DNA from 4 places in the Streptomyces sp. BYX5S genome. Region 3 is predicted to be linked to each of the others. Evidence: riboswitches for the same ligand, from Rfam matches in the RefSeq annotation. Region 3 holds a riboswitch; each other region holds the start of a gene.
What was found. Region 3 has a riboswitch for cyclic di-AMP ahead of ACYBSK_RS02940 (transglycosylase family protein). Riboswitches for the same ligand answer to the same signal wherever they lie in the genome.
Positions count from the first base shown of each region.

Region 1: it holds a riboswitch for cyclic di-AMP, as region 3 does, so the genes downstream of both, ACYBSK_RS24285 (M23 family metallopeptidase) here and ACYBSK_RS02940 (transglycosylase family protein) in region 3, are expected to answer to the same signal.
Region 2: it holds a riboswitch for cyclic di-AMP, as region 3 does, so the genes downstream of both, ACYBSK_RS28240 (M23 family metallopeptidase) here and ACYBSK_RS02940 (transglycosylase family protein) in region 3, are expected to answer to the same signal.
Region 4: it holds a riboswitch for cyclic di-AMP, as region 3 does, so the genes downstream of both, ACYBSK_RS36130 (M23 family metallopeptidase) here and ACYBSK_RS02940 (transglycosylase family protein) in region 3, are expected to answer to the same signal.

Region 1 covers NZ_CM138829.1:5,326,706-5,328,897, forward strand. The annotation lists gene ACYBSK_RS24285 (M23 family metallopeptidase) at 97-885, opposite strand; cyclic di-AMP (ydaO/yuaA leader) riboswitch at 891-1,056, opposite strand; gene ACYBSK_RS24290 (tyrosine-protein phosphatase) at 1,443-2,192, shown strand, end outside.
Region 2 covers NZ_CM138829.1:6,259,100-6,261,291, forward strand. The annotation lists gene ACYBSK_RS28240 (M23 family metallopeptidase) at 1-801, opposite strand; cyclic di-AMP (ydaO/yuaA leader) riboswitch at 815-977, opposite strand; gene ACYBSK_RS28245 (M16 family metallopeptidase) at 1,216-2,192, opposite strand, start outside.
Region 3 covers NZ_CM138829.1:649,411-651,602, reverse strand. The annotation lists gene eno (phosphopyruvate hydratase) at 1-190, opposite strand, end outside; gene ACYBSK_RS02940 (transglycosylase family protein) at 476-1,189, opposite strand; cyclic di-AMP (ydaO/yuaA leader) riboswitch at 1,194-1,350, opposite strand; gene ACYBSK_RS02935 (transglycosylase family protein) at 1,531-2,192, opposite strand, start outside.
Region 4 covers NZ_CM138829.1:7,999,417-8,001,608, forward strand. The annotation lists gene ACYBSK_RS36125 (aldo/keto reductase) at 1-82, opposite strand, end outside; gene ACYBSK_RS36130 (M23 family metallopeptidase) at 144-1,190, opposite strand; cyclic di-AMP (ydaO/yuaA leader) riboswitch at 1,202-1,337, opposite strand; gene ACYBSK_RS36135 (PP2C family protein-serine/threonine phosphatase) at 1,602-2,192, opposite strand, start outside.

The DNA.
Region 1 (2,192 bases), 4.7 Mb from region 3:
CATCTGGGGAATAAGCGCGGAAACGGGTCCGGCGCCCGGGGAGGATCCCCGGGCGCCGGACGGAGCGAGCGGCCGACGGCCGCCGCGCTCGGTGTCTCAGGCGTCCACGCCGTGCTGGCTGAGGTACGCGATCGGGTCGATGTCCGAGCCGTACTCGGCGGTCGTGCGGACCTCGAAGTGGAGGTGCGGCCCGGTGACGTTGCCCGTCGCGCCGGACTTGGCGATCTCCTGGCCGGCCGTGACCTTGGCGCCCTGGGCGACATTGATGGACGACAGGTGGGCGTACTCGGAGAAGTGGCCGTCGGCGTGCTCGATGACGACCTCGTTGCCGTACGCGCCGCCGTCACCGGCGGAGACGACGGTGCCGTCGGCGATCGCCTTCACGGAGGTGCCGGTGGGCACGGAGAAGTCGGCGCCGGTGTGGCTGCCGCTGGACCACATGGAGCCGGAGTTGCCGTAGCCGGTGCCGGAGGCGCCGTCGACGGGCGCGACGTAGTCGCCGGAGGCGGTGGTCGTGGCGCTCGTCTGCGTGGTGGTGGCCGCATCGTCCGCGGAGTCCGCGGAGTCGTTCTCGGCCGCGCCGCCGAGCTCCAGCTTCATGCCGATCTGGATGCGGTCCGCGTCGGAGCCGACGACGTCCTTGTTGTCCTCGTACAGCTTCTTCCAGCCGCCTTCGACGTCCTGCGCCTTGGCGATCTTCGAGAGCGTGTCACCGGCCTTGACGGTGTACGTCGAGGTGTCGGCGGCGCCGCCGTCCGTCGCGGCCTGGGCGCCGGAGGCGCCCATCAGCGGCAGGGCGATCGCGACGCCACCGGCGGAGGCGACGGCGGCGACGCGGGCGATGCGGCGGGAGGGCGAAAGGCGGTGCTTTCCCTTTGCGGGCATGGGGGATTTCCTCTCCGTCGCCTACGAGGTGAGCTGTCGGGTTCGGGCTGGAGATGCCCGGCCGTGCCCGGCGTACGGGACCGGCTTCACCCCTAGCCGCTTCGGGAAATTCCCTGCGCGGCGTCGTGCGTGTGGGTCCCCCGCTCCTGCCGTGACGGGTAGTCGAAAGGATTCCGGGCGGCGGCAGGACTAGGCGTTCCGACCGGATTGATTGGGGACATTAGGCGAACGGCAAAGGCGGCGACAAACGCCGAATTCGCTTCGGCGGCCCATTCCTTGGTCATCTGAGGGTTTGCTGTGTAACCCTGCGTCGCCGAATCCGCTTTACCAACGCCATACCTTGGGGAATTCGCGCCGCGGGAATCCCGGCCGATCGCCACGCAGGGTGACGAACATGACGCCGCTCACGCACACGCCCCCAAGCCCCTCCCATCCATGAACAGTTGGGACGGATGGCCCTAAATCGGACACATGGTTGCCCCTGGAACCGATGTCGTATCGTCAGGAGCGCGCCCGCCGGCGACTCAACGCCGGTGCACCGAACGGGAGGAGCCCCTGTGACGCAGCACGCACCGTCCACCGAGCCCGAGCTGACCGGAGTGCGCAACTTCCGAGACGTGGGAGGCCTTCCCACCGTGGACGGCCGTCGCGTGCGCCAGGGCGTTCTGTTCCGCAGCGGCCACCTCGCCCATGCCACGGCCGAGGACGCGGCCTTCCTCTCCTCCCTCGGCCTGCACACCGTCTTCGACTTCCGCAACGCCGCGGACCAGAAGCTGGAGGGCGCGGACGTCGAGCTGCCCGGCGTGCGCAATCTGAACCTGCCGCTCAACGACCCGGCCGACGGCGCAGAGTTCTGGGCGATGGTCCGCGACGGCGACATCGAGCAGCTGCGCGGGATCCTCTCCGGTGGCCGCGCCGCCGACCGCCTCGTCGACTCCTACCGCACGATGATCAAGGAGCGCACCGCGGAGCACAGCCGCGTGCTGCACTCCCTCGCCGAGGACAGCCTGCCCGCGCTGATGCACTGCGCGGCGGGCAAGGACCGTGCGGGCCTGTCCATCGCGGTGACGCTGATCGCGGTCGGCGTGGAGCGCGACGCCATCGAGGCGGACTACCTCAAGTCGAACGAGAAGCACCGCCGCTACAAGGTGCACCGCACCGCCACCTCCCAGGACGCCTACTCCGAGGAGGTCATGGAGCTGCTCAGCCCGCTCTTCGACGCCCGCATCGAGTACCTGAACGCGGGCCTGGAGACCATCGAGGAGGTCTGGGGCAGCACGGACCGCTACCTCGAAGAGGGCCTGCGG
Region 2 (2,192 bases), 5.6 Mb from region 3:
TCAGACGTTCACACCGTGCTGGCGCAGGTACGCGACGGGGTCGATGTCCGAGCCGTAGTCCGGGCCGGTGCGGGCCTCGAAGTGCAGGTGCGGGCCCGTGACGTTGCCGGTGGCGCCGGAGAGGCCTATCTGCTGGCCGGGGGTGACGCTCTGGCCGACGGAGACGCCGATCGACGACAGGTGGCCGTACTGGGTGTACGTGCCGTCCTTCATCTTGATCACGACGTTGTTGCCGTACGCCCCGCCCCAGCCGGCCTCGACGACGGTGCCCATGCCGACCGCGTGCACCGAGGTGCCGGTGGAGGCGTGGAAGTCGATGCCGGTGTGGCTGCCGGAGGACCACAGGCCGCTGCCGGCCTGGTAGGCGGTGGAGACGTACGAACCGGAGATCGGCGCCACGAAGCTGTTCAGGCGCTTGCGCTCGGCCTCGCGGGCGGCGCGCTCCTTGGCCTCGCGCTCCTTCTCGGCCTTCTCGGCGGCCCGCTTCTTGGCCTCGGCCTCGGCCTTGCGCTTGGCCTCCTCGGCCTTCTTCTTGGCCTCGGCCTCGGCCTTCGCCTTGGCGGCGGCCTTCTCCTGCGCGACGGCCTGGGCGTCGATCTGGTCGGCGAGGGAGTCGCCGATGGCGACGGCCTGCGTGAGGCCGTCGTGCTCGGCCAACGTGGTGTCGGCGGCGAGCGCGGGGGCGGCGAGGCTTCCCACCACACCCGTCGTGGTGAGTGCGGCAACGCCGGCTACCTGTGCGGTGGTACGCGTCAGGCGGCTGGGGCGGCGGTGCTTCCCGGTGGCACGGGTGAACGCCATGAAGTGGCTGGTCCTTTCCTTCCTTCTCGCCTACCGGGTTAGCTGACGGGTTCGGAGCAGGAAGGTCTCCTACGGGCCCCCTCCCCCTGCGGGAAGAGCGCCCGATTCACCCCAGGGACTGCGGTGGGTCCCCGGCTCCCCTGGCTCGCACCATGGGGACTCGGCGATGACTGTCCGGTGTCGCGGGCGCGACGTGCGGCTGGCGGACAGCCGGAGGGAACGCTAAGCGGGCCGACTTTGAATCAACAAACAGAACCCGGCTTTTGTAGTGCACGCCACAGGGCAGACAGGCAACCTCTGCACCAATTCGGACATTTGCGAGCGTGTGGTGATTCCGAATGATCGTGACCAACACCACGGAGCCCCGGCGGCCGAGTCGGCGCCGGGGCTCGCGAGGTGCTGGGACGGATCGGATCAGCCCGCGACCACGGTGACCTCGCCGATGCCGAGCGCCTTCACCGGCTCCTCGATCTGCGCGGCGTCGCCCACGAGGATCGTCACCAGCCGGTCCGCCGGGAACGCGCTCACGACGGCGGCCGTGGCCTCCACCGTGCCGGTCGCGGCGAGCTGCTGGTACAGCCGCGCCTGGAAGTCGTCCGGCAGGTGCTGCTCGACCTGGTCGGCGAGGGTGCTCGCGACGGCCGCGGCGGTCTCGAACTTCAGCGGGGCGACACCCACCAGGTTCTGCACGGCGGTGTCCCGTTCGGCGTCCGTGAGGCCCTCGGCCGCCAGGGTGCGCAGGACCTTCCAGAGGTCGTCGAGCGCGGGGCCGGTGTTCGGCGTGTCCACCGAGCCGCTGATGGCGAGCATCGCCGCGCCGCTGCCGTCGGGCGCCGAACGCAGCACCTGGGCGAAGGACCGCACCCCGTAGGTGTAGCCCTTCTCCTCGCGCAGGACGCGGTCCAGACGCGACGTGAGGGTGCCGCCCAGGCAGTACGTGCCGAGGACCTGCGCGGCCCACACACGGTCGTGCTTGTCGGGTCCGACGCGGCCGATGAGCAGCTGCGTCTGCACGGCTCCCGGACGGTCCACGATGATCACGCGGCCGGTGTCGTCGGCGACGACCGGCGGCACGGGGCGCGCCTCTGCGGTGTCGCCGGTCCAGGCGCCCAGCGTGTCGGCGAGGAGGGTGTCCAGGTCGATGCCCGTCAGGTCGCCCACGACGACGGCCGTGGCGGTGGCGGGGCGTACGTGCCGGTCGTAGAAGGCGCGCACCGACGCGGCGTCGATGGCCGAGACGGTCTCCTCGGTGCCCTGGCGGGGGCGCGACACGCGCGCGTCGGCCGGGAAGAGCTGCTTGGAGAGCTCCTTGGCGGCCCGCCGGGCGGGGTTGGCGCTCTCGTGCGGGATCTCGTCCAGGCGGTTGCGTACGAGGCGCTCGATCTCGCTGT
Region 3 (2,192 bases):
CACCCTTGCCGAGGTAACGGTTCGGGTCACCGTCACGGAGTTCGATGGCCTCGAAGGCACCGGTGGAGGCACCCGACGGGACGGCGGCACGGCCGGTGCTCCCGTCGTCGAGGCCGACCTCGACCTCGACCGTGGGGTTGCCTCGGGAGTCCAGGATTTCCCGGGCTACGACGACGTCGATGGACGGCACGAGCATCTCCTTCTGGGATGTGACGCAGGCTATGCGGGCGGCTGCTTGGATACGTGGTCCCGCACCCCTGAGCGTAACCGGCCCGCGGGCATCGGCCAGCCGGACGACCGCCTCGTGGACAACGCCGAGAGCGAAATGTTCCTTAACGAAACAAAAACAGCGACCTCCGTCCCGGCTGTGCCGGGACGAAGGTCGCCGAAGTGAGCGGCCCGTGGGGACGGGGTGCGGCGGGACTCGGCGTCCGCCGATGCCGAGTCCGTGCCTGACGCGTTACTGGCTCAGCTATTAGCTGAGGTGCAGCTGCTGACCCGGGTAGATCAGGTTGGCGTCCTTGACGATGTCCTTGTTCTTCTCGAACAGCTTCTGCCAGGTCGTGTCGTGCGCCTCGGCGATCTTGCTGAGGGTGTCGCCGGACTCGACCTTGTACTCGCCGTCGCCCTTCTCGACCTTGTTGCCGGTCGGGGTGGTGACGGTGTCCTGCTTCGGGGCCTCCTGCTTCGGGGCCTCCTGCTGCTTCGGCTGCTCACGCTGCTCGGAGCGGTCGGCACGCTGCTGCGTGTCCTGCTGCTGGGTGCTCTGGGTGTCCTGCTGCTGCGAGGACGACTCGGCCGAGGCACCGTCGTACGAGGCGGAGGACAGGCCCGAGCCGCAGTTCGGCCAGGCGCCCGCGCCCTGGGAGGCGAGGACCTTCTCGCCGACGGCTATCTGCTGGGCCTTGGAGGCCTGGTCGGCGGTGGAGGCGTACTGGTCGCCGCCGTAGGCGGACCAGGTGGACGCCGAGAACTGCAGGCCGCCGTAGAAGCCGTTGCCCGTGTTGATCGACCAGTTGCCACCGGACTCGCACTGCGCGACCTGGTCCCACTCGGACGAGGTGGCGGCCGAGGCGGACGTCGCGCCCATCAGCGGGACGGCGACGGCGGCAGCGGCGACGCCGCCGAGCGTGGCGACACGGACAGCCTTGGACGGGCGACGGTGCTTGTTCTTGGTGGAAAACAGCATGGAGATATCCCCTCACCGACGCCTGCGAGGTGAGCTGTCGGGTTCGGACCAGTGAGTGTCCGGCGTCGCACCTTGTGCGCTGCTTCACCCCAAGCCCGTCCGGTCTCCCGGAAGGGCGGCTTACCTGGGTCCCCCGCTCCTGCCCACGGCGCTTACGCGTCGACTGTTCCCGTACGGACGTTGGCAGGATTCGGCGTGACATCCGTCGGGGCCCGCTGAAGCGAGCGGTCACGACCGTAAGCAACGGATCCGCCCGATTTCAAAGTCGATCAGGGGCTTTGAGACCCATGTCTCACTCGCTCAACACCGGACAAAGCCCCGTCAACCCCCCTGAAATCAAACTACTTTTTGTCCGATCCGTCCCCAAGATCCAGGCTCTGACCAGGAAGGATGAGGTCTGGGTCGGAACCGACCGTGTCCTTGTTCAACTCGTACAGCCCGTCCCACCCGCCGTGGACGTCCTGAGCCTTCGCGATGTCCCAGAGGTTGTCGCCGGCGCGGACCTTGTACGTGTCGCCGTCGCGCTTGTCGTCACGGGAGGCGTGACGACCCTCACCCGTACGGGAGTCGGAGCCGTCGTCGGCGGCGCGGTCGCCGCGGTGGCGGCCCGCCGAGGCCGCGCCGGAGGCCTCGGTGGAGGGCGTCGCGGACGGTTCGGCGGACTCGGTGGACTCGGTGGACTCCGTAGCGGAGTCGTCCGGGGCGTGGGACTTGTCACGTGAGGACTCGGCGGCCCCGTCGTCCGCCGCGCCCTTGCCGGTGGCGGCGTCCGACGCCGCGTCGGCCTCATTGTCCGAGGACGCGGAGCCGCCGGAGCCCTCGGCGGACTCGGCGGACTCGGCGGACTCGGCGGCCCCGGAAGGCTCATCCGACGCCGCCGGCTCGGACGAATCGGATGAATCGGACGAATCCGAGGGCTGCGGCGAGGCGGACACACCCGGGTCGACGTCCGCCGAGTCGTCGCTCTTCGTGAGGTCGGCCGTGAGGGAGCACATCGGCCAGG
Region 4 (2,192 bases), 7.4 Mb from region 3:
CGAACACGTTGCCGCCGAGGGAGAGCGGGAAGACCTCCAGGTCGGAGCCGCCGAGCCTGCGCAGAGAGGGGGAAGAAGTCATGCCCTGTCCCAACACCCGTACGGAATGCGGTATTCCGGGAATGCGCCGTTCGGGGTGCGTCTCAGGGAGTGAGGCCCTTGTCGCGCAGCCAGGCCGCCGGGTCGACCCCGGTGGACTGCCCGTCGGGGTGGACCTCCAGGTGCAGGTGCGGCCCGGTGACGTTGCCGGTGGCGCCGACGCGTCCGATGACGTCGCCGGTCGTGACCTTCTGGCCCACGCTGACATTGAGCGAGGACTGGTGGCAGAACCAGAGTTCGGTGCCGTCGTCGAGGGTCAGCACCGTGCGGTAGCCGTACGCGCCCGCCCAGCCGGCCTCCGTGACGGTGCCGGAGTGAATGGCGCGGATCGGGGTACCAGTGGAAGCAGCGAAGTCCAGACCCGTGTGATACCCGGAGGACCACATGGAACCAGGCTGACCGAAGGTGCCGGAGAGCGTGTACGAGGCGACCGGGAGCTTGTAGCTGCGCGCCAGCTTGGCGAGGCGCTCGGCCTCGGCCTTGCGGCGGGCCTCCTCCTCGGCCTTCTTCTTCTCGGCGAGTTCCTTGGCCTTGGCGGCGTCCTGCTTGGCGGCGGCCTCCTCGGCGGCCTGCTTGGCGGCAGCCTCCTCGGCGGCCTGCTTCGCGGCGGCGTCGGCGGCGTCCTGCTGCGTCTCGGCCTGCTGCATGATGCGGGCCCGCAGCGCCTCACCGGCGCCGGTTCGGCCGTCGGCCGCGTCGGCCTGAGTGATACCGGCGCCGCTCAGCGGGGAGGCCGTGGCGCCGGAGCCGGAGTCCGAGTCGTCGGATATCAGGGAGCCCACGCCCGGCAGCGACTTGGCCTCGGGCAGCGAGTCCTTGACCGCCGACAGGTCGGGCATGGAGATCTGGACCGGCGGCTTGCCGCCCTGCGCGGTGGCGATGCCGCCCGCGCCGACGGCGGCGATCACGCCGACGCCCAGGACGGTGGAGCTGCGCGCGAATCCGCCGCGCTGACGGGCGACACGGTGCCTGCCGCGGACGGGGGAGACGGACTCCTCGGTGGGGTTCCACTCCTCCCAGGTCTCCTGCTCGGCACCGATGGTGTCCTCGGGGCCGTAGAAGAACTCTGGGGCAGGCCGGTTCGACGCCACGGGGGCGCTCTCCTTTCCTTCCTTCTCGCCTACCGGGTTAGCTGACGGGTTCGGAGCAGGAAGGTCTCCTACGGACACCAAAGATGTCCGATTCACCCCAAGTTAATGGTTCCCCGGTTCCCTTGCGGGATTGAGCGTGTGCGCACGGAGCCGTCTCTTGTGACGGCTGGGACGACCGCGCTGCGTTATCGAACGTTAATAGACAGCAGACAGTAATTCCAAGCGCTTCCCACTGATCGTTCACGACTCTGGCCAGGACTTATCCGGACAAGAATGAACAGAGTCAGGCGAGTTGACCGTCCGTCGGCACCGCCCCGACCAGGAGCACCTTTCTGACGGTGCATCAATTGTTATGCGGAGCGACGCCGTTCGGCTACGTTCCGCTACCTCGGGTAACAACGATCTTGGTCGTCAGCCGCGGCGCACGGCGAGCAGCGCCATGTCGTCCCGCGACCCGTCGCCGGTGTGCGCGCGCACCTCCGCGGCGAGGGTCGCGAGCAGCTCCTCGGGCCCGGGGAAGAGGCGGCCGGACAGCCGGGCCGCCGGATCGTAGAAGCGGCCGCTCGGATCGCGCGCCTCGGAGAGCCCGTCGGTGTAGAGCAGCAGCGTGGCCGCGGACGGGAACGCCGCCTCGACGGACCGGTCGGGCCAGCTGCCCAGCTCGCTCATGCCGAGCGGCAGCGCCGCCTGGCGCGGGGTGAGCTCCCGCACGGTGCCGTCGCCGAGGAGCAGCAGGGGCGCGGGGTGACCGCGGTTGAGGACGCGGACGAGCTCGGCGCCGTGCGGGATCTCGACGAGCACCGCGGTGGTGAAGCCCTCGAAGTCGTCGATGCCGCTGCGCCGGGTGCCCTCGCGGGCCAGCGCCCGCTCCAGGCGCTGGGCCACCGCCTCCAGGGAGCCCTCCTGCTCGGCGGCCTCCCGGAACGCGCCGATGACGACGGCGACCGCGGCGACCGCGCCCATGCCCTTGCCGCGCACGTCGCCGACGATGATCCGGATGCC